2 linked regions of the Calidifontibacter indicus genome follow. The protein of the gene in region 1 interacts with the protein of each later gene in a pairwise test. Links are inferred from orthologs where the notes say so. Each region holds a gene or a part of one and is shown on either strand. Other genes may lie near its edges. The genes, in order: DFJ65_RS06030 and ndk.

Evidence for each region.
Region 2: the proteins of DFJ65_RS06030 (region 1) and ndk interact in binary tests that used the Escherichia coli proteins (3 or more experiments, as listed by UniProt). The link is inferred for Calidifontibacter indicus from one-to-one orthologs.

The regions. Positions count from the first base shown.
Region 1 is NZ_QTUA01000001.1:1,250,375-1,265,935, reverse strand. The notes cover bases 6,201-9,095. They hold DFJ65_RS06030 (5-formyltetrahydrofolate cyclo-ligase), read left to right. Parts: upstream 6,201-7,295; coding sequence 7,296-7,895; downstream 7,896-9,095. Other genes in these bases: DFJ65_RS06025 (potassium/proton antiporter), read left to right, coding at 7,932-9,095; galU (UTP--glucose-1-phosphate uridylyltransferase GalU), read right to left, coding at 6,259-7,203; DFJ65_RS17165 (molybdopterin molybdotransferase MoeA), read right to left, coding at 6,201-6,259. In the rest of the region: DFJ65_RS06075 (helix-turn-helix transcriptional regulator), read right to left, coding at 1-253; DFJ65_RS06070 (FAD-binding oxidoreductase), read left to right, coding at 429-1,814; DFJ65_RS06060 (hypothetical protein), read right to left, coding at 2,447-3,406; DFJ65_RS06055 (GNAT family N-acetyltransferase), read right to left, coding at 3,447-4,085; DFJ65_RS06050 (MogA/MoaB family molybdenum cofactor biosynthesis protein), read right to left, coding at 4,082-4,561; cyclic pyranopterin monophosphate synthase MoaC, read right to left, coding at 4,554-4,985; more of DFJ65_RS17165, read right to left, coding at 5,036-6,200; more of DFJ65_RS06025, read left to right, coding at 9,096-9,524; DFJ65_RS06020 (FmdB family zinc ribbon protein), read left to right, coding at 9,552-9,875; DFJ65_RS06015 (S-methyl-5'-thioadenosine phosphorylase), read left to right, coding at 9,987-10,847; DFJ65_RS06010 (SAF domain-containing protein), read left to right, coding at 10,844-11,515; DFJ65_RS06005 (MscL family protein), read left to right, coding at 11,627-11,980; DFJ65_RS06000 (hypothetical protein), read right to left, coding at 12,067-12,207; DFJ65_RS05995 (ATP-binding protein), read right to left, coding at 12,317-15,561. UniProt on the Escherichia coli protein: Involved in the removal of 5-formyltetrahydrofolate.
Region 2 is NZ_QTUA01000001.1:2,848,252-2,863,609, forward strand. What follows is about bases 12,561-15,252. They hold ndk (nucleoside-diphosphate kinase), read right to left. Parts: upstream 14,274-15,252; coding sequence 13,848-14,273; downstream 12,561-13,847. Other genes in these bases: mreB (rod shape-determining protein), read right to left, coding at 12,561-13,134; DFJ65_RS13555 (MarR family winged helix-turn-helix transcriptional regulator), read left to right, coding at 13,211-13,756; DFJ65_RS13565 (undecaprenyl-diphosphate phosphatase), read right to left, coding at 14,369-15,208; DFJ65_RS13570 (DUF4233 domain-containing protein), read right to left, coding at 15,205-15,252. Outside these bases: DFJ65_RS13495 (polyribonucleotide nucleotidyltransferase), read right to left, coding at 1-511; rpsO (30S ribosomal protein S15), read right to left, coding at 669-938; DFJ65_RS13505 (ECF transporter S component), read right to left, coding at 1,176-1,970; DFJ65_RS13510 (ABC transporter ATP-binding protein), read right to left, coding at 1,967-3,601; DFJ65_RS13515 (energy-coupling factor transporter transmembrane component T), read right to left, coding at 3,598-4,764; DFJ65_RS18140 (hypothetical protein), read right to left, coding at 4,772-5,110; DFJ65_RS18145 (hypothetical protein), read left to right, coding at 5,103-5,405; DFJ65_RS13525 (prenyltransferase/squalene oxidase repeat-containing protein), read right to left, coding at 5,781-7,064; mrdA (penicillin-binding protein 2), read right to left, coding at 7,323-9,368; rod shape-determining protein MreD, read right to left, coding at 9,365-9,862; rod shape-determining protein MreC, read right to left, coding at 9,870-10,697; DFJ65_RS13545 (aspartate aminotransferase family protein), read right to left, coding at 10,701-12,047; more of mreB, read right to left, coding at 12,106-12,560; more of DFJ65_RS13570, read right to left, coding at 15,253-15,358. UniProt on the Escherichia coli protein: Major role in the synthesis of nucleoside triphosphates other than ATP. The ATP gamma phosphate is transferred to the NDP beta phosphate via a ping-pong mechanism, using a phosphorylated active-site intermediate.

The sequences.
Region 1 (15,561 bases):
CCTCCCGGGTGCCGAACTCCACCAGCCCCCACTGGTGGTCCTGCTCGTCGAACCCCTTGAGCCGTCCGGTCTTGAAGGTGCCGGTGAGCAGCAGGGTGCTCGGGTCGAGGGACGACTGGCAGGCGGCCGAGTGCGGGATGGCGCGCGCGATCGAGTCGGCTGCCTCGTCGAGGAAGGTCTCGAGATCGAGACCGGCGCGGGAGAGCACGTCAACGTCCCGCATGACGCGGGTGGCCATCAGGGCGGGCACCATACCCCCAGTGTGCGTCGATCGGGGCGTCGCCGCTATCCCAATGTTCTGGGGGTGCGTGTGCCCCCGCGCACGCGGTGCCGCAACCACCCGACCGCGCGGGATGGTGGCCGGTGGGTCACCGGCCGGATCGTTGACGATGTTCACCACTCACGAACCGAAAGGCAGCGGTCGGCACATGACCATCGCATCCGTCCATTCCTCGGCCTCCTCGTTGCAGGCCGAATTCCCCGGCGTCGTCCATCTACCGGGTGGCCCCGAGTACGACGCCCTGACCACCCCGTGGGACCTCGCGGTGCGGCAGGCCCCGGTGGCCGTCGCCGAACCCGGCGACGCCGCCGCGGTCGCCGCGATCGTGCGCGCCGTCGTCGGCCTCGGGCTGCGCATCGCGCCGCAGACCACGGGGCACGCCGCGGCTCCCCTGGTGCACCACCAGGACCTCTCCGACGTCGTGCTGCTGCGCACCGGTCGCCTGACCGAGGTGCACATCGACGCTCCGCGACGCCTGGCGCGCATCGGCGGCGGCGCCATCTGGGCCGACGTCATCGGCGCAGCGGCCGAGCACGGGCTCATGGTGCTGCACGGTTCGGCGGCCGACGTCGGCGTCGTGGGCTACACGCTCGCCGGTGGTCTCAGTTTCTACGGACGCCGGTACGGCCTGGCGGCCAACAGTGTGCGGGTGATCGAACTCGTCACTGCGGCAGGCGAACTCATGCGTGTCGACGCCGAGAGCGACCCCGAGCTGTTCTGGGCGCTGCGCGGCGGGGTCGGGGCGAACTTCGGCATCGTCACCGCGGTGGAGATGGAGTTGTTTCCGCTCGCGACCGTGCACGCCGGGATGATGCTCTGGGACATCGGGCACGCCGACCCGGTGCTGCGCACCTGGGCAACGTGGGCGAAGACCGCCCCGGAGGAGGTCACCACCTCGCTGCGGATCATGCGCTTTCCGCCGCTGCCCGAACTGCCGCCGTTCCTGTCCGGTCGCCGGATCGTGGTCATCGACGGGGCGGTGCTCGGCAGTTCCGAGGATGCCGCGGCGGTGCTCGCGCCGCTGCGGGCGGTCGCGCCGGAGATGGACACCTTCGCCGACATGCCGACGACCGTCCTGACCGACGTGCACATGGACCCGCCGGAACCCACGCCGAGTGTCGCGCAGGGGGCGATCCTCGACGAGCTCGGTGAGGAAGGGGTGCGCGCGTTGCTGCAGGAGGTGGGTCCGTCGGCCGAGTGCGCGCTGACCTTCCTGGAGTTGCGGCAGCTCGGCGGCGCGATCGGGCGTTCGCCCGAGCACGGCGGTGCGATCTCGGCGCTCCCCGGTTCGTTCGCGATGTTCGCCTGCGCGATCGCGCCCTTCCCCGAAGCGGCGGCCGCCGGCCAGGCTGCCGGGCAGTCGGTGCGCCGGGCCATGACCCCGTGGACCAACGAGCGCAGCTTCCCCAGCTTCAACCACGGGGAGAGCCAGGTGGGCACCGGCTACTCGGCCGGCGACTTCGCCCGGCTGCGGGCGGTGCGAGAGCGGGTCGACCCGGATCGGGTGCTCGCGGCGCACCACCCGATCTACTGAGGAAGGACTAGCGGACACCCGCGCTGCAACTCAGCACCCGTCGAGTCGAGATTCCCCGCAATTGCGCGGATCTCGACGGGGGCGACGGTCGAGTTGCAGCGCGGATGTCCGCTGCGCTGTTGCCTCAGATCCGGTGGACCCGCTCGGTCGTCACCGGCAGCGGCCCCGTACGGTCCGAGGCAACACTGATCGGCGCTCGGCTCCTCGACGCGACCGGCGCGTACCGGCGCGTCTGAAGGAGCGACGCAATGCGAGTGACCAAGGACATGCTCGACGAGGAACTGCGCGGCCGGTACTGGGTCGGCGAGCTCATCGGCGCCGCGGTCGCGCACGAGCCGACGTCGCGCCTGATCTCGCGTCTCGGGGCGAGCGCAGCGTTTGCGGGAGAGGTGTGGCAGGGAATGCAGCAGGGACCGGCACCAACGTGCCGGTCCCTGCTGCATCTTGTGGAGCTAAGGGGATTCGAACCCCTGACCTTCTCATTGCGAACGAGACGCGCTACCAACTGCGCCATAGCCCCAAGAGCGAGGAACACGATAACACTCGGCGTCGGTCGGCCACCAATCGGCCGGGATGCGAACGGCACCCGCCCCGAGGTGGGACGGACGCCGTCGGCGAAAGCTGTGAGTGGCTCAACCGGCGCGGTAGACCGCGGGCAGTTCCTCCAGGTCTTCGTCGAGCGCGAGGCCGTCGAACGGGAGGTCTTCGACCGTCGGGGCCGGGGCCACCTCGGTCTGCGGGGCCCGCTCCTTCATCGCGTAGGTCGGACGCGGCACCTGCGTCGGGCGCCAGCCGTCGGCGTCGTTGTCGCGGGCGTCGAACACCACGTCGGACTCGGCGACGACGGTCTCGGCAACCGGGGCCTCAGCCTGCTCCTCGAAACCGAACGGCGCTGCGGCGTGGACCGATTCGGTCGTCGCGGCTGCTTCCTCGGCCTCGAGGGCCTCGAACGCGGCGGTGTCGGCCGGGGCGGCGAACGACTCGGTGCGCACCGTGCGACGGGGCGCCCGGTGCACCGGAGCGGCGCTGCGTGCCCGCTGCTGGGCCACGACGCTGCTGCGCAGCCACGCGACCACGCCGACGGTGGCGAGCAGGCCGACCAGGGGCACGAACCAGGAGACGACACCGAACGGAGCCAGCACGAGACCGACAGCGGTGAGGGCGAGCGCGCCGAGCAGCGAGATGCCGCGCACCTGCCGCCCGTTCAACCCGCGCACCTTGGCCAGCGCCTGCTTGCCGCCGGTGGCGATGCCGGCGAACCGCTCGCGCGCGGGCGTCTGCTTCGGCGCCTGCGTCCCGGCCTGCTGTGCGTCGTTCATCTCGTCTCCCACGGTCGGTTGTCCGGCGCGCAACGAGGTGCGCGCGGTCTTCACACTGACCTGCGGCGGCGGAGCCGAGGTCGGACGCGACCGCACCATCGGGGCGATGCCCTGCGGCAGCGGGTCGCGCTTGGCGAGCACTCGCATCGCCTCGGAGAAGCGGTCGACCGACCGAGCGGTCGCCATCGCCTCCCGCCGACGAATCCAATGCTGCAACAGGTAGGCAGCCCAGATCGCGACGACGAGGAGGATGAGCAAGCTGGTGGTCGGCACGAACCCGACGGTAGTTGCGCGGTCGGCAACGATCGTGGACCTAATCGGTGTGTCGCGGAAGTGATTGCCCCGAAAGGCGATTGAGGCGGTCGACGACGCGCTCCCCGGCGAGGTCCTCGGTGGTGAGAGCGAACGTACGGTGGTCGCGCCAGGCGCCGTCGATGTGCAGGTAGGCGCGGCGCACTCCCTCGTCGCGCATCCCGAGCTTGGCGACCACCCGCAGGCTCGGCCCGTTGTCGGGCCGGATGTTGACCTCGACCCGGTGCAGCCCCTCCCGCTGGAAGGCGTGGTCCATGGCCATCGCCAGGGCGAACGGCATGATCCCTTGTCCCGCAACGCTTTCGGATATCCAATACCCGGCGGACGCCGACAGCAACGCACCGCGGGAGATGCCGAACAGATGCACCTGGCCGACGAGCGCCCCGTCGACCTCGAGCGCGAACGGGAGCAACCGGCCGGCCTTGCCCTCGCGATCCTGCTGGCGCACCATCTGCGCGAACGAGATGACGCCGGGTGTCGGATTCGGCGGCGAGGAGTCCCACGGACGGTTCCAGTCGGCGTTGGCCCGGCGCAGCGTGAGGTACTCCACCCGGTCGGCGCGAGTTCGCAACGGCCGCAACTTGATCCGATGTCCGTCGTTGCGTGCTTCGACCGCCGCCGGCCAGTGCCGGTCACTCATCGGGGGTGGTCACCACCACGGATCTGATCAAGGGCGTGGGCGATCACCGGTGCGAGCACGGCGAGCGCGTCCTTCACCCCGCCCGACGAGCCGGGCAGGTTGATCACCAGCGTGCGGTCGGCGACACCGGCGACGCCACGCGACAGCATCGCCCCGGGAATGCCCTTGGCCACCCCCGGCGCCCGGAGGGCTTCGGGGATGCCGGGCACGAGCCGGTCGAGCAGCGGTGCCGTCTCCTCCGGGGTGCGGTCGGTCGGGTTGAGCCCGGTGCCGCCGGTGGTCAACACCAGATCGACCCCTGAGGCAAGCGCGGCCCGCAACGCCTCCCCCACCGGTGCGCCGTCGGCGACGACAACCGGCTCGGCGACGGCAAAACCCCACTCCCGCAACGCACTTGCGAGCAGTTGGCCCGAGGTGTCCGGGTAGACCCCGGACGCCGCCCGGGTCGAGCAGGTGATCACGACGGCGTCAGGCATCCTCGCTCCAGTCGCCCGAGCGTCCGCCCGACTTGGCGGTCACCCGGATGTCGGTGATGCGCGCGTGCTTGTCGACGGCCTTGACCATGTCGACGAGGGCGAGCGCCGCGACGCTGACGCAGGTGAGCGCCTCCATCTCGATGCCGGTGCGGTCGGCGGTGCGCACGGTGGCCTCGATGTCGACCCGGTCGTCGCGCACCACGAGGTCGACGGCGACGGCGTGCACCGCCACCGGGTGGGCCAACGGCACCAGTTCCGGAGTGCGCTTGGCAGCCTGGATGCCGGCGATCCGGGCGACCGCGAGCGCGTCACCCTTGGGCACCGTGTCGGAGCGCAGTGCCTCGATCGCCGCGTCGCAGAGCCGCACCGACCCACGCGCCTGCGCCTGCCGTGCGGTGACCGGCTTGGCGCTCACGTCGACCATATGCGCCGTGCCGTCCGACCGCACGTGGGTCAGACCGGAACCCTTGTCGCTCACACGAACTCACCGTCCAGCCCGATGATCCGGATGCGGTCACCGGCGCGCACCTCGTCGACCTCGGCATCGATCCAGGCGAGTCCGTCGGCGGTCGAGAGTCCACCCATCAGGTGCGACCCCGGGCCTCCGCTGGCGGTGGCGAAGTGGCCGTCGCCGCGGTGCTCGAGCCGCACACGAGCCAGCTGGGTGCGCTCGTCGGGGGTGCGCCAGCCGTCGGCGACCGTTGCGGTCATCCAGCCGATCTGCGGCGAACGCCCCGCCATCACCCGCAGCGCCGGCGCGACGAACACGACGAACGACACCAGCGACGACACCGGATTGCCCGGCAGCGCGAACAGCGGGACGTCGGTGCGCACGAACCCGAAGCCCTGTGGCTTGCCCGGTTGCATGGCGATCTTGCTGAACTCGACCTCGGTGCCGCCCTCGAACGCCGCCTTCAACGGTTCGAACGCACCCGCGCTGACCCCGCCGGAGGTGATGATCGCGTCGGCGCCGGCAGCGAGCGCTGCGTCGACCGCGTCACGCACGGCGTCACCGGTGTCGCCGCAGCGGTCGACCCGGGCGACCTCGAAGCCGGCCTGGCGCACCAACGCGGCGAGCATCGGTCCGTTGGTGTCGATGATCTGCCCGTGGTCGAGTTCCTCGCCGGGAGAACGCAGTTCGTCACCGGTGCTGATGAGCGCGACCTTCGGCAGGGGCACCACGGGCACCTCCGCGCGTCCGGACGCGGCAAGCACCGGCACGTGCCGGGCACCGATCCGGGTGCCGGCCGGGAGCACCAGCGCACCGGCCTGCACGTCGCCACCCGCGGCGCGGATGGACCTGCCGGCGACGGCCGCGACTTCGAACCGCACCTGCTCGGTGCCGCCGTCGGTGTGTTCGACCTGCACGATCGCGTCGGCGCCGTCGGGCACCGCGGCGCCGGTCATGATCTGCCAGGCCGTGCCCGGTTCGAGCCGCACCTGCCGGGTGTCACCGGCCGGGATCACACCCGCCACCGGAAGGGTCGTGCCGGGCGCCGGCACGTCGGCGGCACGCACGGCGTAACCGTCCATCGCCGAGTTGTCGAACCCCGGCAGCGAATACCTGGCGGTGACGTCTTCGGCCAGCACGCGTCCGTGGGCGTCGCCGATGGCGATCGGGGTCGACGGCAACCGGTGGACGGCGCCGACGAGCCGGTCGGCGTAGTCCTGCGGGGGCAGCAGACGGGTCGCCGCCATCAGTGCCTCAGCTGGCGGTCCTCGAGCCGACCCGCCCCTTCGTCGGTGTCGACCCATTCGGCCAGCCAGGTGCGGAACTCGGCGCCGATGTCACGGTGACGCACCGCGAGGCGCACCACCGCCTTGAGGTAGTCGAGTCGGTCGCCGGTGTCGTACCGGTTGCCCCGGAAGACCACACCGACCACCCCGCCGCCCGGCGCGCCGCTCTGCGCCTGCGTGAGCAGCGCGTCGGTCAGCTGGATCTCGCCGCCGCGTCCGGGCGCCGTCTGCGCCAGCACCTCGAAGATCGACGGGTCGAGCACGTAACGCCCGATGACCGCGAGGTTCGAGGGCGCCTCGGCGGGGTCGGGCTTCTCGACCATCGACGTCACCCGCACCACGTCGTCCTCACCGTCGAGCGCCTCCACCGCGGCGCAGCCGTACAGGTTGATCTGGTCGCGCGGCACCTCCATCAGCGCCACGACCGAGCCGCCGTAGCGTCCGCGGGCGGCGATCATCTGCTGCAGGAGGGTCTCGGTCTCGTCGATGAGGTCGTCGCCCAACAACACCGCGAACGGCTGCTGCCCGACATGCGCCTTGGCCCGCAGCACCGCGTGACCGAGACCGAGCGGCTCGCCCTGACGCACGAAGTGCACGTTGCCGAGGTCGGCCGACTTGCGCACCCGGCGCAGCTTCTTGTCGTCGAGCTTGCGCTCGAGCGCCGCCTCCAACTCCCAGTGCCGGTCGAAGTGGTCCTCCAACGCGGCCTTGTTGCGTCCGGTGATCATCAAGACGTCGTCGATGCCGGCCCGTGCGGCCTCCTCGACGACGTACTGGATGGCCGGCTTGTCGACGACCGGCAGCATTTCCTTCGGGATCGCCTTGCTCGCCGGCAGGAAACGGGTGCCGAGACCGGCCGCCGGGATGACGGCCTTGACAACGTCACTGGGTGCGGACTCACTCATGGGTGTCAGGCTAGTGGAGCCGCATTGCATTCTGCCGTGGGTTGCGCCGGGCTCACCTGTGGCTCGCGCACTCGGCCCGTCACACTGGACGGATGAGCACGTCGCGCGCCCTGCCCGAACTTCCGGCCGACAAGCAGGCGGCGCGGGCGGCGGTGCGCGCGGCGCGTCGGCAGTGGCGCGACGACCCGGCCACCGATCGCGGCGCCACCGCGGCGGCCTTCCGCGACCGTCTGCTCACCTGGCTGGCACCCCGCACCCCCGGCACCATCACGGCGTACGAGTCGTGGGCGACCGAGCCGCCCACGCAGGCATTGATCGCCGGGCTGCAGGACGCCGGGTGGCGGGTGCTGGTGCCCGACACCCTTCCCGACCTGCGATTGTCATGGCACGATGTCGCCGGGCCCGGGGTCGACCTCGGCATCGACGCCGTCGCGTCCGCCGACGTGCTCCTCATCCCGGGCCTCGCCATCGATCGGGACGGATACCGGCTCGGGCAGGGCGGTGGGTGTTACGACCGCACTCTCCCGTTGCGCAGGCCCGGCACGCTCGTCGTCGCGATGGTGTTCGAGCAGGAGATCGTGCGACAGGTGCCCCGCGAACCGCACGATCTTCCGGTCGACGCGGTGCTCACGACGCAAGCGGTGCGCGAGCGCGATCCAGCAACTGGAAGAATCCAGCCCGGGGACAACTGAACCGGCCGCGCACGGCCTGACCGGAAGGAGCGCTCGATGCACCTGACGGACGTCGCTGCGTTCGCCGGTTCTCTCGGCGCCGTGCCCAAGTCGGGCGCCTACGACCTCGACGACCTCACCCGCACCCTGCTCATCGGCAGCGCGGTGCTGCTGGTTGCGGTCGCCGCGGTGCGCCTAGCGAACAAGTCGGGGCTGCCGACGCTGCTGCTCTATCTCGCGATGGGCGTCGTGCTCGGCGAGGCGGGGTTCGGCCTGGAGTTCTCCGATCCACTGATGACCGAGGTGCTCGGTTACTCGGCGCTCGTGCTGATCCTGGCCGAAGGTGGTTTGACCACGCAGTGGTCGGCGATCAGGCGCAGCGTGGTGCCGGCGATGTTGTTGTCCACCGTCGGTGTGCTGATATCGGTCGCGGTCGTCGGTGTCGCCGTCCATTACCTGCTCCACTTCGACTGGACCACGGCGTTCCTGCTCGGCGCCATCGTCTCCTCGACCGACGCCGCGGCCGTCTTCTCGGTGCTGCGCAAGGTGCCGCTGCCCCACCGTGTCACCGGTGTGCTGGAGGCGGAGTCGGGCTTCAACGACGCCCCCGTCGTGCTGCTGGTCTCGGCGCTCGCATCGGCGGCGGCACCCGGACGACCCGACCCGAACTGGCTGTCCGTGGGGTTCCACGCCGGCTTTGAACTCGCCGTCGGCGCCGCGATCGGCCTGGCGCTCGGTTATGTGCTCGGCACCCTGATGAAGCGCGCGGCCCCCGGGTCGTCGGGTCTGTTCTCGATCGGCGTGCTCGCCGCGTGTGTGCTGGCGTTCGCGGTGGCCGATGCCGTGCACACCAGCGGCTTCATCGCGGTCTACCTGTGCGCGCTGGTGCTCGGCAACCTGGGTCTCCCACACCGCCAAGCCGTGCGCGGCTTCGCCCAGTCGTTCGGTTGGTTGGCCCAGATCGGGCTGTTCGTGCTGCTCGGTCTGCTCGCCGCGCCGTCCCGTCTGCAGGACCAGCTGTTCCCGGCGCTCGTCGTCGGGTTGGTGCTGCTGCTGGTGGCCCGCCCCCTGTCGGTGTTCGGGTCGATGCCCGGGTTCGGCATCACCACCCCCGAGAAGCTGTTCCTGTCGTGGGCCGGCCTGCGCGGTGCGGTGCCGGTCGTGCTGGCCACGGTGCCGCTCACGCTCGGCAGCCAGGGCCTGGAGTGGATCTTCGACCTCGTGTTCGTGCTGGTCGTGGTGTTCACCCTCGTGCAGGCCCCGACGCTGCCCTGGGTGGCGCGCCGGCTCGGCATCGTCGACGAGTCGCACGTGGTCGACGTCGAGTTGGAATCGATGCCACTGGACGAATTGAACGCCGAGATGCTGCAGGTGCGGATCGGCCCGCACTCGCTGCTGCACGGGGTGGAGGTGCACGAGTTGCGGCTGCCCAAGGGCGCGAACGTCACGCTGGTCAAGCGCGACGACGAATCGTTCGTGCCGACCCGCCGCTCGGTGCTCCACCGCGGCGACCAACTGTTGATCGTCACCCCGTCGGCCGCGCGCTCCTGCGTGGTGCGCAGGGTGCGCGCGATCAGCGACCACGGACGGCTCGCCGGCTGGCGTCGGTCGGGCGCTCGGGACGCCGCGACGGACGTGCGACCGGGATGACCCGCGACCTGACCTAGAATCTGCGTCGTGCCCACCTACTCCTACGCCTGCAAGAACTGCGGCCATCAGTTCGACATCGTCCAGGCATTCAGCGACAACGCCCTGACCGACTGCCCCGAGTGCGGCGGCCGGTTGCGCAAGGTCTTCAACTCGGTCGGTGTCGTCTTCAAGGGGTCGGGCTTCTACCGCACCGACAGCCGTGGCGGCTCTTCCTCGAGCACGCCGGCCAGCACCACCTCGAACGACTCGAGCACCTCGAGCTCGAACGGCTCGGGCGACAGCGCCGCGAAGCCCGCGGCGAGCTCCGACTCCAAGCCGGCCGCCTCGACGGCGACCAAGTCGGCCGACTGACCACCCGCCTGACCACCCGGCTGTCCACAGCCCCCGCACGGCTGCGGACGGTCCACAGCGGCACCCGTTGCCGCCACGACCCGGTCGGTGCAGCGGACTAGTCTCACCGCCATGACCACCGCTGCCCACACCGCTGCACACGCCTTGTCGCCCACCGACTCCCCCCGTGCCGAGATCGGCGTGATCGGCGGCTCGGGGTTCTACACCTTCCTCGACAATGCGCGCGCGGTGCGCGTCGACACCCCGTTCGGCGCGCCGAGCGACGACCTCGTGATCGGCACGGTGGCCGGCCGGTCGGTGGCGTTCCTGGCGCGGCACGGTCAGGGGCACCGGTTCCCCCCGCACCGGGTCAATTACCGCGCCAACCTGTGGGCGCTGCGTTCGGTGGGGGTGCGTGAGGTGCTCGCCCCGTGCGCGGTCGGCGGGCTCGACCCACGCTTCTCCCCCGGCACCGTGGTGGTGCCCGATCAGGTCGTCGACCGCACCTGGGGCCGCGAGCACACCGTCTACGACGAGCCCGGCCCGGTGGTGCACGTCGGCTTCGCCGACCCCTACTGCCCGACCGGGCGCTCGGCCGTGCTCGGTGCCGCCGCCGGTCAGAGCGAGCTTCCCGCCGTCGACGGCGGCACGCTCGTCGTCATCAACGGCCCGCGCTTCTCCAGCCGCGCCGAGTCGCGCTGGCACCAGGCCGCCGGGTGGTCGGTCGTCGGCATGACCGGCATGCCGGAGGCGTCCATCGCCCGCGAGTTGGCGATGTGTTTCACCAGCATCTGCCTGGTGACCGATGCCGACGCCGGCGTCGAAGGCGACTCCGGCGTCACCCACGACGAGGTGTTGGCGGTGTTCGCGACGAAGGTCGAACACCTCAAGGACCTCGTCCGGGCGAGCATCGCCGCCCTGCCCACCGGGGCTGCGACCTGCGAGTGCCAGCACGCGCTCGACGGCATCACCCTCCCCTTCGAGTTGCCGTGACCGGCGCGCGGCGCGGCGGGTCGGCGCGCTTCGAGGCGTTGCGCGGCCCCGGCCGGCAGGCCCGGTGGCAGCGGGCCAGGCTGCGCCGCATCGCCGCCGCCGCGCTGGTCGCCGTCGCGGTGTGCGCGGCGTGGGGGCTGCTGCGTCCGGCACCGGAAGCGACGGTGGCCGTCACCGTGGCAGCCCGCCCGATCGCGGCCGGCGCCAAGATCTCGGCGGCCGACCTGCGCACCGCGCAGTGGCCGTCGAGCGTCGCTGTTCCCGGCGTGCTGCCGCTCTCGACCGCGGCGGGACGCACCGCGACCGCCGCCATCGCGGCCGGCGAACCGGTCACCCAGTCACGGGCGACCCGCTCCACCTGGGGTGTGCTGCGCGCCGACGAGCAGGCCTTCACGATCCCGCTCGCCGATCCGGCGCTGGCGGGATTGCTCTCCCCCGGTGACCTGCTCGATCTGTACGACCCGGGCGATCACCGGGTGGTGGTGAGTGCGGCTCGTGTCGTGATGTCCACCACCCCAAAGGTTGAACCAATGGGCGGCTCCGCGACGGCCGACGTGATGGTCGTGGTCGCCGTTCCGCGCCGCAATTCCGCGGAATTGGCGGGTTCGCTCGCCACGGCGGCGACGCTCGGCACCGGATTGGTGGCCGCCGCGCGTCCCCGCGGCTAGCACACAATTTGGGCGCTGTACGGCGTTTTCAGTTTTTGCTGATCCGCGCCCTCCGCTACTGTTTCGGCGATTCATGCAAGGTACGCAATCCCCCGAAAGAAGGAAACTGCCATGAGCGGCTTCAAGAAATTCCTCCTGCAGGGCAACGTCGTCGAGCTCGCTGTTGCGGTTGTCATCGCGGGCGTTTTCGGCGAGGTCGTCAAGGCATTCGTCACGATCATCATGGACCTCATCGGTAAGGCCGGAGGCACCCCGAACTTCTCCGGCTACACGCCGGGTGGCGTCCACGTCGGCGCATTCCTGACCGCGCTCGTTGCGTTCATCATCGTCGCCGCGATCGTCTACTTCGGTGTTGTGAAGCCGTACGAGGCCTTCAAGGCTCGCTTCGTCAAGCCGGAGGAGGAGAACGCCACCGAGCTCAGCGTTCTCACCGAGATCCGCGACGCGCTGCGCGCCGGTCGCTGATCCATCGCATGTTCGAAGGAGCGGGTGCCCCTCACGGGGCATCCGCTCCTTCGTTTTTGGGCTACTTCCGGCCTACTTTCCGGGACTCAGCCCCAGTGCGGCGGACGCTGCTCGTGCAGCCACCGCTCGTGATCGCGCTCCCCGCCGCCTTCGGCCGCGGTGTCCGGCGTGGCCGGCTCCTCGCGCGGCTCGGGGCCGTCGTCGCCGCCGGTCGCAGGTCGCACCACGCGGCGGTGCCGTCGCCCGCGACGCGGTGATGCATCGTCCGGTCGGTCGGCGGGCACTGACGTTGCTGACGTTTCGGACCCGGCTGACCGGCCATGTGCGTCCGAGCGATCAGACATCGTCGCCGTCACCGACCAGGTCGGCCAGGCGGGACACCTGTCTGGCCGGGTCGCGGAACATCTCGTCGAGACAGACCCGTTCGTAGCGCCAGCCCCGCTCGCGCAGCTGCTGCGGACGCACCAGGTCGCGATCACGCACCTCCGCCTCGGCCGCGAGGGTAGAACCGTCGGTGTCGAGGGCGACCAACTGGTCGGGGCCGTCCGGGTCACCGAGCACCAGATCGAGTCCGGGTTTCCCGAGGCCCGCGCCCGAACGCACCGTGACACCGCTGTCGCGCAGTCGGCGGGCCAGTTCGGCGACGAGCGGGTGTTGCGCCGCGGTCGGCTGCACCGGTGCGGGACGGTCGAGCACGCTGCCGGCCGAGGCGGTGCGCCGACGGCGCGCCTTGCGGCCGGGCTGTCCGGGCTGCTGCTCGGGCTGCACCGAGGAGTCGTCCTCGCCGCCCGGCCGGCCGGCCGTGCCGGTGCCGGCATGCACCAACAAGTCGCGGAACATGTGGGCGCCGCGGGTGCGCAACGACGACACCGCGATGTCTCCGGGGCGCAGCGAACTCACCACCACCGTGCGCAGGCGGGCCCGGGTCGAGGCCACGAGCAGAGCCTGCTCGCCGCGGTCGGCCAGGGCGGCGGCGGCAGCACCGACCAACTCGCCCTTCTCGTCAACGCGGGCGGCGACCGTCACCACGGCCACGTCGCGGGTGAACCCTTGTGCGCGGCGGGCGCTGCGCACAAGCAGCGGCTTGGGGTCGTCGGACTGCAAGTACCGCGTCAGCGCGGGGTCCGTGCTCGCCCGCCGGGCCAGCGCCGTCGAGACCCGCTCGGCGTGTTCGTCGGTGAGGGTCACCACCATCAGCGAGCCGCGGGCCGGGTCGGCGGCATGGGCGGCCACCAGGTCGACGACCCGATCGATCTCGTGGGCGACGCCGCCCTGCCCGCTGACGACGTCGAGACGGAACGGCCGCTCGTCGCCCGGACGCGGGAAGGTGCGGATGGCGCCGCCGTACGCCTGCGCGTTCGCGAAGTCGAACAGGCGCCCGTCGCTGGACCGGTAGTGCGTGCTCAGTTGCTGCCGCGGCACCAGCGGCCCGAGTTCGTCGACGATCGACGCCGGGCGCCGGGAGGTGTCGACGGCACGGCCGACGTCGACCACGAACGGGTGCGGGCCGGTCTGGCGCCGGTCGCCGAACAGCACCGTCTGTGCCGCGCGGCGGACGGCGGGCACGACCTCGGCGGTGCCGACCTGGGATGCCTCGTCGACGACGACCACGTCGAACCACACACCGGCGGGCACGTGCGAGGGCACCAGTAGCGGGCTCATCGCCCAGCACGGCATCAGCGCCATCATCAGCTCGGGTGCCACCGGCAGCAGGTCGCGCAGGCTCGCACCACGAGCGAGCCCCTGCTGCACCGCGCGCACCTGGTCGGGCAGGTTGCGCACCACGGACTGCAGTCGCGCATCGACGGCGGTGCGCACCGCCTGCACCCGCGCATCGCGGCGGTGCTGCTCGTCGTCGGCATACTGCGCGAGCAACTCCCGCACACTGTCACCGGTGGAGGTCGCGCCGGGAGCGCCGTCGTCCGACTGTTGGCAAAGGTGCTCGAAAACCGATGTCCACCAGACGAATTCGAGCTCAGGAACGACCTGCTCGGTGGGCACCTGACGGTTGGCCAGGTCGTCGACGAGGTCGCCGAGCCCCTTCGCTCGGAGCGCCTCGATGTCGTCGGCGACGGTCGGAATCACCTCGAGCCGGTCGGTCGCGCGGGCCAATCGGGTGAGGCGCGCCTGCAAGGAGTCGAAGGACTTGTCGAGCAGGTCACCTCCGGCAGCGGTGCCGGCCAACCGGTCACCGAGCCATTCGAGCTCGGAGCGCAGCCGTTCGTGTTCGGTGAGTGCCTCCGCCAGGCCCTTCGGGGCCGACGGGCGCGAACCCTTGCCGGCGATCCGGCGCCACTGGGTGCGCTGCCGGTGGGCCCGCACCAACACGCCGTGCAGGTCGGGACGCGGTCCCGGACGCAGGAGGTCCTGGGCCTGGGAGGTGAGTCGCCGCCGGTCGAGCAGGCCGAGGTGCACGTCGTTCTCGCGACGGTAGTCACGTCCGCCGGTGGCGCCGGCGAGCTCGCCGAGCGGCGCCTCGAACACTTCCGGCCGGAACACCTCCAAAGTGCCGGTGACCTGCTGGAGCAGTTCCAGCCCGTCTTCCTCCTCGCGCATGTCGACCGGCGAGGGCAGGCCGACGGAGTCGAACATCTCGTCGATCAACGACCGGTGCGCGGCGAGGCGGTCGGCCGCCAGTTCGCTCACGGTGGCCCGGGCGCGCTCGGCCTGCTGCTCGCCGACGATCGATGCGCCGTACCACGGGTCGTTCTCCCCCGTCGTGGTCCACCCGCCCTTGCGGGCGACGTCGAGCAGGCGTCCGGCGGCTTCGTCGCGCTGGGTCGGCGACAACGCCAGCAGGTCGGCGCTGTCGATGCGGGCGTGCGAGCGCGGCACCGGGCGCTGTTGGCCGAGGGCCGCGATCTGCTCGATCACCTGGGCCAGCGACACACCCCAGGGCTGGTGCAGTTGATGCACGGCCTCGTGATGCGCCTGCAGCGCGGTCGCGAAGGGCGACGGATTCTCTTGTGGTGCACCCGCATCGGTCGGTGCCGCGATCGCTTCCTGGATGCGCCGGTTGAACAGTTCCTCGAACTCCGGGCCGGGGCGTCCGTCGCTCATGTGCGCGACGAGGTCGCCGAGTCCGGCTTCTTCTAGCCGGTGCTGCACCGCGTCGATCGCGGCCCGCTTGTGGCTCACGAACAGCAGCGGACGTCCCTGTGCGGCGAGCGCCGCAGCCAGGTTGGCGACGGTCTGGGTCTTGCCGGTGCCGGGGGCGCCGTCGACGGTGAGGTGTGCCCCGGCGAGCACCGCGTCGATCACGGCCTCCTGGGAGCTGTCGGACGGCAGCACGCCCCGTGCGGGAGCGGTGTTCTGACGCTCCGGCGGGAGCGCGCCGACCGCGGTCGCGGCGTCCGGTGCGCCGGCGAGGGCGTCGAGCACCGGGTGGCCGTCGGCGTGCTCGTCCATCAGGTCGGCGACCAGGTCGGACTTGCTGAGGTTGAAGGTGCTGATGAACTGGCGCCGGGCGATCTCGAACCCGGGCACGTCGACACAGGCGCGGCGCAGTTCGTCGAACGCCTGGCGCGGGTCGGACGGCGCCCCGGCGCGGGCCAAAGCGGTGACTGCGTCGACGTCGAGTT
Region 2 (15,358 bases), 1.6 Mb from region 1 along the record:
CGACCCACTGGCCGTCGATCAGCGACACGCGGGTGGCACCGATCGGGCCGGAGAACGGCAGACCCGAGATCTGGGTCGAGGCCGAGGCACCGTTGATCGCCAGCACGTCGTACTGGTGGTCGGGGTTCAGGGACAGGACGGTGATGACGACCTGCACCTCGTTGCGCAGACCCTTGACGAAGGCCGGGCGCAGCGGGCGGTCGATCAGACGGCAGGTGAGGATCGCGTCGGTGGACGGGCGGCCCTCACGACGGAAGAAGCTGCCGGGGATCTTGCCCGCGGCGTACATGCGCTCCTCGACGTCGACCGTCAGCGGGAAGAAGTCGAACTGGTCTTTCGGTTGCTTGCCGGCCGCGGTGGTCGACAGCAGGGTGGTCTCGTCGTCGAGGTAGCAGAGCACTGCTCCAGCGGCCTGCTTGGCGAGGCGTCCGGTCTCGAACCGGACGGTGCGGGTGCCGAACTTGCCGTTGTCGATGGTGGCTTCGGCGAACGTGATTTCTGGACCCTCCATTGGGCCCTCCTGTTCTTCTCAAATCTCGTCGCACATCGTCGTTGTGTGCGAACGGGTTTCCTTCTGTGGTGGTGCCGCCCACCCTTGTGGGGCGGCGCCTCCTACGCCGAAAGGCGACCCACCCGTTGGTGGACCGCCTTCGGTCGTAAGTCTTTGATTATCGGCGCAGGCCCAGACGCTTGATCAGCGAGCGGTAACGCTCCACGTCGATGTCTTCGAGGTAACGCAGCAGACGCTTGCGCTGACCCACCAGGAGCAGCAGACCACGACGGCTGTGGTGGTCGTGCGGGTGCTGACGGGCGTGCTCGGTGAGCTCGCGAATGCGCTCGGTGAGCAGTGCGACCTGCACCTCGGGCGAACCGGTGTCGCCCTTGCTGGTGCCGTACTCGGCAACGATCTCGGCCTTACGGGCGGTGGTGAGCGGCATGGTTGGGCGACTCCCTTTCGTCATCTTGTTGCGCGGCGCACCTGGGCTTGTTCACCAGGGCGATTGGATCCGCGGCCGTTCGGACGGCACTGACAAAGGTACCAGCGGTCCGCGGTTTCGCCCTAATCCAGCCGCCGTCCAGCCGGTGGCTGCACGCTACTCGAATGCCCGCACCCCTCTTGGCCGCCCTACCGGTCACGCTCTCGACCACGCTCGCCGCCACCCGGCCCGTTCCGCTCAGGTGGTCGGGGCCGCACCGAACGCGGCCTTGCGCGACGCCCGCCGCAGCGTGAGCAGGATCGGTCGGCCGGTGAGCAGGATGAGGACGAGGGTGGTGATCGCGCGCCCGATGTCCCAGCCGAGCGAGGTGGCCAGGTTGAACGCGAAGAAGTGCTGCAGGTTGGTCAGAATGGGTCCGCCGGGCACCACCGAGATGGCGGGCTCCCCCGCGGTGCCGAGCGGCCAGAACCAGAAGTTGAGCACCCACCCGTAGAGCAGCCCGGCCAGTGCTCCGTAGCCGGCGAGGAGCGCGATCTCGATCTTGCCGCGCACCGGCGGCAACAGCCCGGCGCCCAGTGCCACCCAACCGGCCCCGAGCATCTGGAACGGCAGCCACGGGCCGATCCCCGCCGTCAGCACCGCCGAGGCGAACATGCTCGTGCAGCCCAGCACGAACCCGAACCCGGCGCCGAACACGCGTCCGGCAAGCACGAGCAGGAAGAACATCACCTCGATGCCGCCGGTGCCCGCACCCAGCGGACGCAGCATCGCATCGACCGCGGAGAGCACCCCGAGCATCGCAATGGCCTTGGAGTCGATGCCACCGTCGGACAGTTCGGCGAGCACCACCATGAGCAGCAGCGGCAACATGAGCGCGAACAGGAACGGCGCATCACTGCGATGGCTGCCTGCCATCGACGACGACGCGTCGACGAACAACGGCCAGGCGAACCCGACGACACCGACGACCGACACCAGCGCGATCGCCAGCGCCGACCGCGGCTTGAGCGGGATCGCCGCACCTGACCTCACGCGGGCGCCCCTCGCAGTGCGCGGACGGCGTCGACCGTCAGCAACGGCAGCGGCGCCAGGATCTTCGCGACCTGGGGCGCGAACGCCGGTGACCCCAACAGCACCCGGGCCGTCGACCCGGTGGAGACGACGTCGCCGTCGGCCATGAACACGACCTCGTCGGCGGTCTGCGCGACGAACTCGACGTCGTGACTCGACACGAGCACCGCCTGGCCGCGAGCTGCGCACTGCCGCAACGTGTTTCGTAGCGCGGCTTTCGCGGCGTAGTCGAGGCCGCGGGTCGGTTCGTCGAGCAGCACCACCTGCGGCCGCGCGGTCAGCTGGATCGCGAGCACCACCGACAACCGTTGCCCTTCGGACAGGTCACGCGGGTGCCGGTCGAGCACGATGTCGGGCACCATCTCGCGTAACAACCGCAGACAGGTGCCCGGCTCGGCCTCACTCTCCTTGTCGGCCTGGGCGCATTCGGCGGCCACCGACTCCAGGTAGAGCAGGTCGGCGGCGGTCTGCGGCACCATCCCGACGACGGTGCGGCGCTGCGGCGCGGCGAGCGTGCGCGGTTCGACGTCGCCGACCCGCACGGCGCCGGCCTTGAGCTTCCCGGCGCCCTGCAGCGCCCACATCAGCGACGACTTGCCCGACCCGTTGCGACCCATCAGCGCGGTGACGACCCCGCCCCGCAGCTCGAGGTCGACGTCGCGGACGGCGGTGAAGTCGCCGTACGTGACCCGCACCCCGTGCGCGCTCAGGACGGTCGGGCCTTCGACTGTCGGGCTCTGCGCAGGGCTCGGGGAAGGGACCTCGCGGGCGGCGAGTTCCTGCTGCAGCGGGCGGGCGCGCCGCCGCGCGTCTCGCACCGACAGCGGCAGTGGCGTCCACCCCTGGTCACGCCCGAGTTCGACCACCGGGGGTGCGACGCTCGCGTGCTGCATGATCGACGCCGGTTCACCGACCTCGACCAACCCGTCGCGGGTGACATGGATGAGAGTGTCGGCGTACTGCAGCACCCGCTCGATGCGGTGCTCGGCCATAACGACGGTGACCGACAGGTCATGCACCAGCCGGGTGATGGTGGCGAGCACGTCCTCGGCCCCGGTCGGGTCGAGCGCCGAGGTCGGTTCGTCGAGCACGAGCACCTGGGGCTGCAGGGTGAGCACGCTGCCGATCGCGACGCGTTGCTGCTGCCCGCCGGACAGGTCACGCAACGGCATGTTGCGCAGGTCGGCGATGCCCAGCAGGTCGAGTGTCTCCTCGACCCGCTTGCGCATCACCTGCGGCTCGATGCCGAACTGCTCCATCCCGTAGGCGAGTTCCTCCTCGACGGTGTCGGTGACGAACCCGGCCAGCGGGTCCTGCCCGACGTAGCCCACGAGATCTGCCATCTGCCGCGGCAGGTGATCGCGGGTATCGCGCCCGTGCACCCGCACATGGCCGGTGAGGGTGCCACCGGTGAAGTGCGGCACCAGCCCGTTGATCGCGCCGAGCACGGTCGACTTGCCCGCACCCGTCCGCCCGACGAGCACGGCGAGCTCGCCCTGTTCCAGCTCGAAGGTCACGTCGCGCACCGCCGGGCGGTCCTCGCCCGAGTAGGTGATCGTGACGTTCTGGAATTTGATTGCGGCCCAACTCATCCGGCGCTCTCCTCGAAAGCTCTGGCGCGCGCTGCGCGTTTCGGTGTGGCGGGCAGGGCCGGCGTGATGAGCCCGGGAAGTGCCGCGACCAGCAAGGCCACCACCGCGAGCAACGGCACGTGCGGCACCTGGACGGTGGGGTCGACGACCAACGAGGCCGCGATGGGATCGTCGCGCAGAGCCTCGAGCACCAGCACGAAGGCGGCCACCCCGCACAACGCAACGAGGGATTCCGCGGTGCCCCACGGGTCGGGCCGGTAGACCGAGTACGGCACCTTCCGTCCGCCCCACCAGAGCCCGAGCGCCCCCAGCAGCAGACCGAGTACGACGAATCCGCGTCCGATCCACACCGGTGTGCCGGTCTGTTCGCCGTCGGCGGAGGTCGATTCGCCGAGCAGTCCGTACAACCCGACACACAACGCCATCAGTCCACCGAGCGACAGCGCCCCCATCAGGATACTGTCGCGGCGGGTGGTCTCGGCCCGGTTGCCGAAGCCCCGCGCATCCATCGAGGCGGCCAGCAGCAACGACCGGTCGAGGGTGTCCTGCAGCACCGGCAGCGCGATCTGCGGCACGCCGCGCAAACCCGACGCGGTGCTCCCCCGCAGCTGCCGCGCGCGCCGCACCCGCACCGCGCTCTCGGCCAGCTGCGGCACCACGGTCAGGGCGATGACGACGGCCGTGCCGACGTCACGCACCGCGGCCGGCAGCGACCGCAGCAGCCGTCGCGGGTTGGCGAGCACGTTGGCCGCGCCGAAGCACGTGATCATCGTGGCCAATCGCAGGCCCTCGCTCGCCGCCGCGGCCAGGTCTTCCACGGCGATCGGCCCGAGCAACTGGATGCCGGCAGCCCACGAGGGAAGGTCGACCGCCGGCAGCCGCACCAGCACGGTCGGCCCGGTCTTGGCGCCGACGAGCACGAACAGGAGCACCCGGCTGACCACGACGAACACGCCGAGGTAGAGGTACATCCGGAACGACCGAGCCCACGGTGCATTGGGACGACGGTTGACCACCACGAAGACGACCGCGCCGAGCGCGAGCAGAAGCAGCATCGGATTGGTGGTCTGGGTGGCGGCGGCACCGAGGCAACACGCCCACAGCCACCACGCCCCAGGGTGCACGAAGCGGGGCGCCCATCCTCCGGTACTGCCTGCGACCACTCCCCGATCAGTCCTGCGGACGACGGCGGAACCAGGCGATGACGGCGCCTGCACCGAGCAGCGCCACGGCCCCACCGCCGGCGACCAGGCCGAGGTTGGTGCCGCCACCGCCGCCGTTGTTGTCGGGCTGCGCGACGGCGACATCGGTGCCCGTCGGGACACCGGTCGTCGAGGCGTTCGTCGAGGCGTCAGCTGAGGCCGAGGTCTGCGACGACGGATCCTGCGACCGGTTCTGCGACGACGAACCGGTAGCCGTACTCGACGAGGTGGACGAGGTCGCGCCGGCCTTCTTCGACCCAGCGGCCGATGCCGACCCGGACCCTGCGCTCGATCCCGACGTGGGCACCGAACCAGCGGTGCCCGAACGAGGTGCCGTCGAGGACGAGCCGGGCGCCGTCGACGACGGCCGGGCGGCCGTCGAACTCGGGTGCGCCGCAGTCGAACTCGGACACGTCGAGGTGGAGCTGGGCCGCGGGCTCGTGCTCGTCGGCCGTGTCGTGCTCGTGGCGCTCGTCGTGCTCGTCGCGGACGGCTTGGTCGGGGTGATCGGCGCGATGCCGGGCGCAGCGCCCGATCCGAACCGCCAGCCGACGCTGCTGCCCTGCGGCGCAGGCATCGAGGCCGCACCCATCTGGGAGTAGGTCCAGCCACTGCCCGGACGGCCACTGAAGACGGCCCAGTAGGCAGTGCTCGGCGCCGCGCGCTGGCACGGATCACTGGCCGGCTGCCCACTGATCCGGCACACGAAGTAGCCCGCTTCCCGGGCGGCTCGGGTGGTCTGGAACCCGGCGGCCTGCGTCGCCTGCAGCGCGCTGGAGTAACTCCCTGGAGCGCATCCGGTGGCGATGCCGCCACCGGGGAATTGCACGACCACCGAGACACCCGTGCTGCCGGTGCAACCGGCTGCCTGGCTCGACGGTGCCTGCACGAAGCCGACGAGTCCGACGAACCCCAGGGCCAGCCCGAGCGCGACGAACAGCCTCAGCGCGGTGCTCCCGGCGCGCGCCGGGCGACGATCACTTGCGACGGCGGCCATAGGCTCCAGCCCCTGCGCCGACGGTGGCGATGAGCGCCACGGCCCCGGCCAGCACGCCGAGGTCGGCTCCCCCGTCACCGGTCGGGCCGTCGGTGACGACCGCCGGGCCGGTCACGGTCGAGGTCGACGAAGCGGCCACCGACGTGGTGGGAGACGTGGTGGACGCTGACGAGGACGATGTGGACGACGTGGTGGACGCCGAGGTGCTCGACGTGCTGCTGCTGGTAGTCGTGCTGCAGTCGACGGCCGCGGTCGCGGCGCCGTGCGCGGTCACCGACACGTACGGCTGCAGGGTGAGCCCGAACGCCGCCTGCACGGTGCTGCGGTTCTCCTGGTCACCGGGTGCCCCCGCGGCCAACTTGGTGGTGTAGGTCGCACGGTCGTAGGCGATGGCGCCGCGCAACGGCGCCGGCGCGTCGCAGCCGAACTGCAGCGACTTCACGAACGCGGTCGCACGAGCGGCGTTGGCCGACTTGCCGGTCACCGAGAAGGCGACGGCGGCCAGGCCGGTGCTGTTGCTGTTCACGGCGGAGGTGGTCGAGCCGCCGCCCACACCACCGGACGCCTGCTGCTTCCCGGCGAGGTAGTCGGCACCGCGGGTGGCGGCAGCACTGTCGCCCACGGCTGCGAGCGCCTGCACCGCGAAGGAGGTCGCGTCCGGGTCGCTGGCGCAGCCGGTGTCGCCGGGGTTGAGCTTGAACCCGCCGTCGGTGCACTGCTGGGACTTCAGGAAGGCGATGGCATTGGCCGAAGGGTTCACGCCCGAGCGCTTGAGCGCGATGAGCGCCCACGACTGGGACAGGTTGTTGGAGTAGTCGCCGTACTCGGACTTGTCGGAGAATCGCCCGTTCGCCGCCTCGAGGCCGCGCAGGTCAGTGACCAGTGCGCCGGTCGAGCGTCCGGTGGCCTTGAGCATGACGATCTGCTTGGCCAGCGACCCGCTGTAGCGCTCGGCACCGGCACCGTAGTAGGCGCTGCCGTTCGCGACCATGTAGTCGGCGGCACGGCCCATCTCGGTCTGCCCGGCGCCGGTCGTGGCGAGCGCGAGGATCGCGTCGTTGGTGAGGCCGTAGTCGGCGTACGGGGTGCCGTCGAAGGTGGTGGACAGGTGGTGTCCGCCGGCAGCGAGCTGCGAGACGAGGTAGGACGCGACACCGACCTCGGGGGTGGTCGCGGCCTGAGCGGTCGACGTGCCGGCCAGGGCAAGGGCGGCGAGCGCGGCAGTGCCCGCGAGACCCGCGCGGGCGGTGGTGTTGAGGGTCATGGTGATCCTTCCAGGACGGCCGGCGTGCGGGAGCCGGTCCTGGTGGGGTCCGACGCTCCGCCCGTAGACCTCGACGGGGAGTGAGCTCGTCTCCGCGTCGGCGTTCCGGCTCGCCCTCTCGGGCCTACGGTTGCGGGTCAGCGCCGGACTTCGACCGGCTTTCCCTCCGCGGATACGCCGGTCACTCTACGCCGCGCGCCGGGCGCCCCCGACATGCGTCCGGTGGGTGTGAGATGGGTAGGCGTCGGGACCGGGAGGTCACGGCCGGGTGCGCAGCACGTCCCAGATCTGCCGGGCGGCGGGCACCGCGGCCGATGCGGCGAGGCCGCCCTGTTCGATCATCACGACGACGACGTACTGCTTGCCGCTGGGCAGCTTGGGTCCGTACGACGCGAACCATGCGGTGGCGTCCTTGCCGTAGACCTCGCCGGTGCCGGTCTTGCCCGAGACCGGGTAGTCGGCGGGGAAGGTCGCAAAGCCCGCGTGCGCGGTGCCGGCCGGTTCGGTGACCACGCGCCGCAGGCCGTCAAGCAGCACCGGACGAGCCTCGGCAGGCATCGACACGGTGCCGGTGCGGTGCGGGGTGACGGCGGTGCGGGAGGAACCGTCGGCGGTGCGGGTGGCCGCGACCACCTGCGGCTGCCAGAGCGTTCCGCCGTTGGCGACGGCGGCGTACGCTACCGCCAGTTGCAGCGGGCTGACGAGCATGTCGCCCTGACCGATCGAGAGGTTGACGGCGTCACCGGCCTGCCACTGGTAGCCGTACCGGCAGTTCTCGACCGCCAACTGCTTGAAGTAGTCGGCCTGCGCCTTGTCCTTCACCTCGGGGTAGCCGGTTGTCGCACGGCGGCAGGTGGTGGCCTTCATCGCGTTCCACTGATTCACCTTCCACTGGCGCCCGGGCACGTTGCCGGCTGCCTCGCCCGGTAGGTCGATGCCGGTGGGTTTGCCGAAGCCGAACGAGACGGCGGTGTCGGTGAACGGGTTCGGGGTGGATGCGTCGGCCTTGATGCCGCCCTCGGCGATCCACCGGGCGTAGGCCCAGCGGTAGAAGACGGTGTCGCAGGAGACCTCGAGCGCGGTGGGCAGGTCGATCGATCCGAACGCCGCCGACTCGTAGTTCTTGAAGACCCGGCTGCCGACGGTGACCGACGACGAGCACTGGTAGTGCCCCTTCGGATCGATGCCGGTGGCGATCGCGGCCGGCAGGCTCACCGCCTTGAAGGTCGACGCCGGGGGTTGCAGTTGCGCGATCGCCCGGTTCATCAACGGGTTGTTCGCCGAGGGTGCGGTGAGGCGGGCGTAGTCGGCCGAGCTGATGCCGCCGGTCCAGACCAGGGGGTCGTAGCTGGGGTTGCTGGCCATCGCCACGACGGCGCCGCTCGATGCGTCGAGCACCAGTGCCGCTCCCCCGGTCGTCGGACGCTTCGCGGCCCGCAACCGGGCGATCGTGTCCGACAGCGCCGACTCGGCGGCCCGCTGCACCGGCAGGTCGAGGTGGGTGACGACATCGCGTCCGGACGTCGGGGGCCGGGTGCTCACCGTGCTCACCGGCAACCCGCGGGCGTCGACGGCAAGCACCGTCTCACCGGCGGTGCCACGCAACGCCTTGTCCTGACTGAGTTCGAGGCCGCTGCGCCCGATGACGTCGGCGGCGGTCAGTGACGGATTGCGTTGCAGGTCATCGCTGTTCGTGCGGCCAAGGTAGCCGATCACCTGTGCCGCGTTGACCGCCGACGGCGCCGGGAAGCGGCGCACCTGCACCTGCTGGACGGCGATGCCAGGGAAGTCCTCGGGGCGTTCGAGCAAGGTCATCGCCAGCCCGGGATCGACGTCGCCGAGCACCGGGATCGGTTCGACCGGGCTCCCGGAGAAGCAGACGGGGGCCGGCGGTGCGCCCGCCGTGCCGCAGGCCCGGGTGCGGGCCAGCATCTGTTCCACGTCGCCGCCGACGAGTTGCTGCACCCGGGTCAGCAGCGCGCGGCCGCCGTCCTTGCTGTCGGCCAGCACCGTGGGGTCGATCGTCAGCATGGCGGTCGACCCGTTGGTGACCAGCGGGGTGCCGTCGACAGCGAGGATGCGACCGCGGGTGGCCGGCACGGTGATCGTGCGGGTGTTGATGCGCTCGGCGGCCTGCCGCATCTGGGGGCCGTCGACCACCTGCAGTTGGAAGAGCCGTCCGGCGAGCACCCCGAACACCAGCACGGCGACGAGCAGCAGCGCCCAGATGCGGGTGGGGTACGGCGCCCGCCCGGCCGGACGGTGGCCGTCGGGATACTCGATGCCGCCGCGCCGCCGAATCACACCATCCCCCTGGCAACGAGGTGGTGTTCCAGCCGCATCACCGGAGGCACGAGCAGCGCGCCGACGACGGCGGTCAACACCACGAGGGCGGCCGCGTGACCGAGGTCGAACCCCTGCCGCGCCGACGCCGCCACGCCGAGCCGCACCAGTTGCACGGCGGCCGCGGCGAGCAGCAGGCATGCTGCCGGCAGCAGCACCGACGCCCGCACCGAACGATGCAGCACGCCCGCGCCCGCGCCGATCGCGGCGTAGACCAGCGCGGTCGCCCCGAGCGGCACCGACCCCGGCGGCACGACGTCGACCAGCAGCCCGGCGACGAGCCCGAACAACGCGCCCACCTGGGTGCCGGCGCGCAACCCGACCGCGACGACGAGCACCAGCACGAGATCGACCGGCACACCCCAACGGGGCAGCACGGTGACGGTCAGCAACACCGCAAGCAGCAGTTCCAGCGTCCGCACGACGGTCAACCGTGCGGGGATCAACGAGGTCACCGCGACGTCACCGGGTGCCCTGCACCGTCGGACGGGTCTGCCGGTCACCGGGCAGCACCACCCCGACGAGGTCGAGCCGGCTGACGTCGACCGCGGGCCGCAGCACCGCGGTGGGCGCACCCTGGCCACGGTCGGGGTCGACGGATACCACCGTGCCGACCGGCACGCCCGACACGTACGGCGTCTGGTCGATGCTGCCGAGGGTGGTCGCGCGGTCGCCGACCTTCGCCTGGGTGGTGCCGGCGATCCGGAGCGTGAGGCGCCCGGGATCGCGGGTGGGCAGCCCGGCGGGCACCTTCGCCGACACCGACGCGAGCATTCCGGGTGCACCGACCCGCACCCCGACCGCGCTGTCCGGGTCGGTGAGCAACTGCACCGTCGCCGAGTGGGTGCTGACCGCGACCGTGCGTCCGACGAGTCCGTCGGTGGCGATCACGGTCAGGTTGGTGCGGATGCCGTCCGCCGATCCGGCGTCGATCGTCACCTGCTGCACCGTGCCCGCCGTGGTGCCCGTGGTGTAGCCGATGACGCGCGCCGCCACGAACCGGCGTCCGTCGGCCGGTGCCGACCCGAGCAAGGTCCGCAGGGCACTGAGCGTCGCCGCGTTCGCACGGGAGTCACCCGCATCGCGGAGCGCGGAATCACGTTGCCGAGCAAGGCTGTTCGCGTCGTCGCCGCCGGACAACGCCGACTGGGCGGGTGAGAACACCTCTGCGGCGACCCGCCGCACCGGTGCCGTGGCACCGGGCGCCGCCTGGTCGACGACGACCGCCAACAGACATCCGGCCAACCCGACGGCGAGCACCCGCCGTCGGGTGTGTGGCCGGAGCGCCATGGGTCAGCCCTTGGCCTGGGCGTCCCCGACCGCGAGTGCCGCGTCGAGGATCTGCAGACCCTCCTGCAACTGGTCGTCAGGAATGTTGAGCGCGGGCACGACGTGGATGCGGTTGTAGTTGACGAACGGCAGCAGGCCGTTCTTCTTGCACTCGGCCACCACCGCGTCCATCGCCGGGCTCGACCCGCCGTACGGCGCGAGGGGTTCGCGGGTTTCCTTGTCGCGCACCAGTTCCAGCGCCCAGAACGCACCGACGCCGCGCACCTCGCCGAGACAGGCGTGGTCGTCGGCCATCTTGGTCAGGGTCGGCCCGATGATGTCGCGGCCGACGCGCGCGGCGTTCTCGACCATGCCCTCCTCGCGCATCGCACCGATCGTCGCGATCGCGGCCGCGGCGGCCAGCGGGTGGCCGGAGTAGGTGAGGCCGCCCGGGTAGGGCTTCTCGGCGAACGACTCGAACACCGTCGGCCCGACCATGACGCCGCCGAGCGGCACATAACCCGAGGTGACGCCCTTGGCGAAGGTCACGAGGTCGGGCACCACGTCGTGGGCGTCGAGCGCCAGCCATTCACCGGTGCGACCGAACCCGGCCATCACCTCGTCGGCGATGTAGACGAGACCGAATTCGTCGCACAACTCGCGCACCCCCTTGAGGTAGCCGGGCGGCGGGGGCATGATCCCGGCGGTGCCCGGGATGGTCTCCAGCAGGATGGCGGCGATCGTCGAGGGGCCCTCGAGTTCGATGGTGCTGCGCAGGTGCGCCAGTGCCCGCTCGCACTCCTGCTGCTCGGTGGTCGCGTGGAACTCCGAGCGGTAGAGGAACGGTCCGCGGAAGTGGACGATGCCGGCGTTGCCGTAGTCGCTGGCCCAACGGCGCGGGTCGCCGGTCGCGTTGAGCGCGGTCTGGGTGCCGCCGTGGTAGCTGCGGTAGCGGGTGAGCACCTTGATCTTGCCGGTGTGCAGGCGGGCCATCCGGATCGCGTGCTCGATCGCCTCGGCGCCGGCGTTGGTGAAGAAGGTGTACTCCATGCCCTCGGGCGAGATCTCGGCGATCAACCGGGCCGCCTCGGAGCGTTCGGCGTTGGCGTGGGCCGGGGCGATCGTGCACAGCTTCGCGGCCTGGTCCTGGATCGCCTTGACCACCTTGGGGTGCTGGTGGCCGATGTTGGTGTAGACCAACTGGGAGGTGAAGTCGAGGTAGCGGTTGCCCTGGTCGTCCCACAGGTGGGAGCCCTCGGCGCGGTCGACCACCATCGGGCTGATCTTGCGCTGGGCCGACCACGAGTGAAAGACGTGGGCGCGGTCCAGTTCGTAGGCGCGGGAGTTGCTCATCGGGACATCCTTCCTCAGCCGACCGCGCGCATTCCGGGTGGGCGCACGGGTCAGTACTTCTGCTCAGTACTTTTGCTCAGTACCTCTTGCTGTCTACCAAAACTCGTTGCAGGGTGCCGAACTCCTCGACACATCGTCCCGCCCCTCGGGCCACCGCGCGCAGCGGCTCCTCGGCGATCCGCACCGGCACCCCGAGTTCGTGCCGCAGCCGGGCGTCGACGCCCCGCAGCAGTGACCCGCCGCCGGTGAGCATGATGCCGTGGTCGAGCACGTCGCCGGCGAGTTCGGGCGGGCAGACGTCGAGGGTCGCGCGCACCAGTTCGCAGATCTGCAACAGTGGGGCGTCGATCGCCCGGCGCACCTCCTGGGAGGTGACGGTGACCGTCTTCGGCAGCCCGCTGACCAGGTCGCGTCCGCGCACCCGCATCGACAGTTCCTCGCGCAACGGGAAGGCCGACCCGATCTGCACCTTGATGTCCTCGCTGCTGCGCTCCCCCAGCAGCAGTGCGTACTCGTTCTTCACGAAGGCGACGATCGCCTCGTCGATCTCGTCGCCGCCGACCCGGATCGATCGGGCCTGCACGATGCCGCCGAGGCTGATCACCGCGACGTCGCTGGTGCCGCCGCCGACGTCGACGACCATGCTCGCGGTGGCCTCCTCGACCGGCAGGTCGGCACCCAGTGCGGCCGCCATCGCCTCCTCGATCACGTAGACCCGGCGCGCGCCGGCTCGGGTCGCGGCGTCCTCCAGTGCGCGGCGCTCGACCCCGGTCACCTCGCTGGGCACGCACACCACCATGCGGGGTCGCAGCAGCCGGGACGGGTGCACCTGGGCGATGAAGTAACGCAGCATCCGCTCGGCGACGTCGGCGTCGTTGATGACACCGTCGCGCAGCGGACGGGTGACGTCGACGTGGCCGGGTGTGCGGCCGAGCATCTCGCGCGCCTTCGCGCCGGCGGCGATGAGTCGTCCGGTGCCGACCTCGAGCGCGACGGCGGACGGCTCGTCGAGCACGACGCCGCGTCCGCGCTCGTACACGAGGGTGTTCGCGGTGCCCAGATCGACTGCGAGGTCACGCCCGGTAGGCAGCAGTCGACGGGTCACCCGGTGATCGTAGATCAGTTGCCGTCTCCTGGTGGTCGCGACCGTTCCGACCCCTGACGGTGGCACACTGGAGGCAATGAGTCCTTCCAAATCGAAACGTAAGTCGGTCCGTCAGGAGTACGAGGCCGAGGTCGCCGCATACGTCGAAGCGGGCGGCAACGAGCAGGTGCAGCGGGTCATCACCGCGGTGCAGGGCCTCACCCGCAAACTGTCGCAGTGGTACGGGTTCGCGCTGTCCGACGTGGGCCTCACCACCGGTGAGTGGTCGGTGCTGTCCAACCTCGCCCTGCGTCCGCGCGACACCACGACCACGCCGTCACAGCTGGCCGAAGTGGTCGCGGTGGCACCGTCGTCGATGACCCACCGCCTCGACAAGATGGCCGAGCGCGGCCTCATCGATCGCACCCCCGACCCGAGCAACCGCACCCGCGTGCTGGTCACGCTCACGGCCGCCGGTTGGGAGACCTTCCGACAGGTGGTCCGCGAGAGCGACCTGCTGGAGTCGGATGTGCTGTCCCGCCTCACCGGCCCGCAGCGCGAGCAGCTTGCGACCCTGCTGGAGAAGGCGATCGCCGGACTCGACGACCTGGCCGCGAGTCGCGACCAGGCGGCCGCTTCCTAGCGCGACCATCGCACCGCATCGCCGACGCGCCGCCCGACGAACCGGGGCTCAGCGGCGCCCGCGGTGCGACTATGGCCGGCCGATCAGACGATCAGCCCGCGAACCAGATGTTGATCTCACGCTCGGCCGACTCCGGCGAGTCGGAGCCGTGCACGATGTTCTGCTGCACCGGCAGGCCCCAGTCGCGGCCGAGGTCGCCCCGGATGGTGCCCGGCAGCGCCGCGGTCGGGTCGGTCGCGCCGGCCAGGGCGCGGAAGCCCTCGATGCAACGGTGTCCCTCGACGATCGCGAAGACCGCGGGGCCGCTGCTCATGAAGTCGACCAGCGGCTCGTAGAAGGGCTTGCCCTCGTGCTCGGCGTAGTGCTTCGCGAGGCGCTCACGGTCGGGGCTGATGACCTGCAACTCGGCCAGCGTGTAGCCCTTGGCTTCGATGCGGCGCAGCACCTCCCCGGTGAGTCCACGGGAGTAGCCGTCGGGCTTGACGATGACCAGGGTCCGTTCGATCTGCGCGCTCACGATGCAGAGCCTAGGCCACCGCCCCCAACGCTAACACCGCCCCCAACGCAAACGCTGCGGGGTGTGCGTGCGGGGTGTGAGTGGGCTGGGTACGGCTAGGCGGTGGGTGCCCCGCTGTCGATGACACCGAAGCCGAGCAGCGCGAACAGGATCACCGCGAGCGCGATCCGGTAGAACACGAACGGCTTGAAGTCGTGGGTCGAGATGTAGCGCATCAGCCAGGCGATGACCGCGTAGCCGACGATGCCCGCCAACACGGTGGCGATGACGATCGGCGTCCAGCCGTCCGGGTTGGGTTTGCCGGCGATGTCGAGCAGTTCGAAGAAACCGGACGCGAGCACGGCCGGCACGGCCAGCAGGAAGGAGTAGCGGGCGGCGTCCTCACGGCGGTATCCCATGAACAGACCACCGGCGATGGTGCCGCCGGAGCGGGAGACACCCGGGATGAGCGCGCAGGCCTGGAACAGACCGAACTTCACGCCGTCGGCCGCGTTCAGATCGTTGAGCGTCTTGCGCTGACTGGCGGTCGAGTCGGCGACCGCGATGATCAGTGCGAACACCAGCAACATCGTCGCGGTGACCCACAGGTTGCGCACCGGACCGTGGATCGCGTCCTTCAGCACCACGCCGAGCACGCCGATCGGGATGGTGCCGATGATCACCCACCAGCCCATCCTGGCGTCGGGGTCGCTGCGCGGCACCTTGCCGACGAGCGACAGCGCCCACGCCTTGACGATGCGGACGATGTCGCGCCAGAAGTAGACGAGCACCGCGGTCTCGGTGCCGAGCTGGGTGACCGCGGTGAACGCGGCGCCGCCGCCGTCGTTGTCGAAGAACAGTCGGCTGACGATGAGTTGGTGGGCCGATGACGAGATCGGCAGGAACTCGGTCAGGCCCTGCACGAGGCCGAGCACGACGGCTTGGAAGAAGTTCACTGGGCGGCTCCGGAGAATTCGCGGGTCAGTCGGTCCATCTTGGCGCCCTGCACGAGGGCGGTGATCCACAGCGCGCCGAACACCAAACCGACGAAGAACATCATCGGCACGATGAATGTCGCTGCGAGAGTGGCGATCTGGATCGCCCAG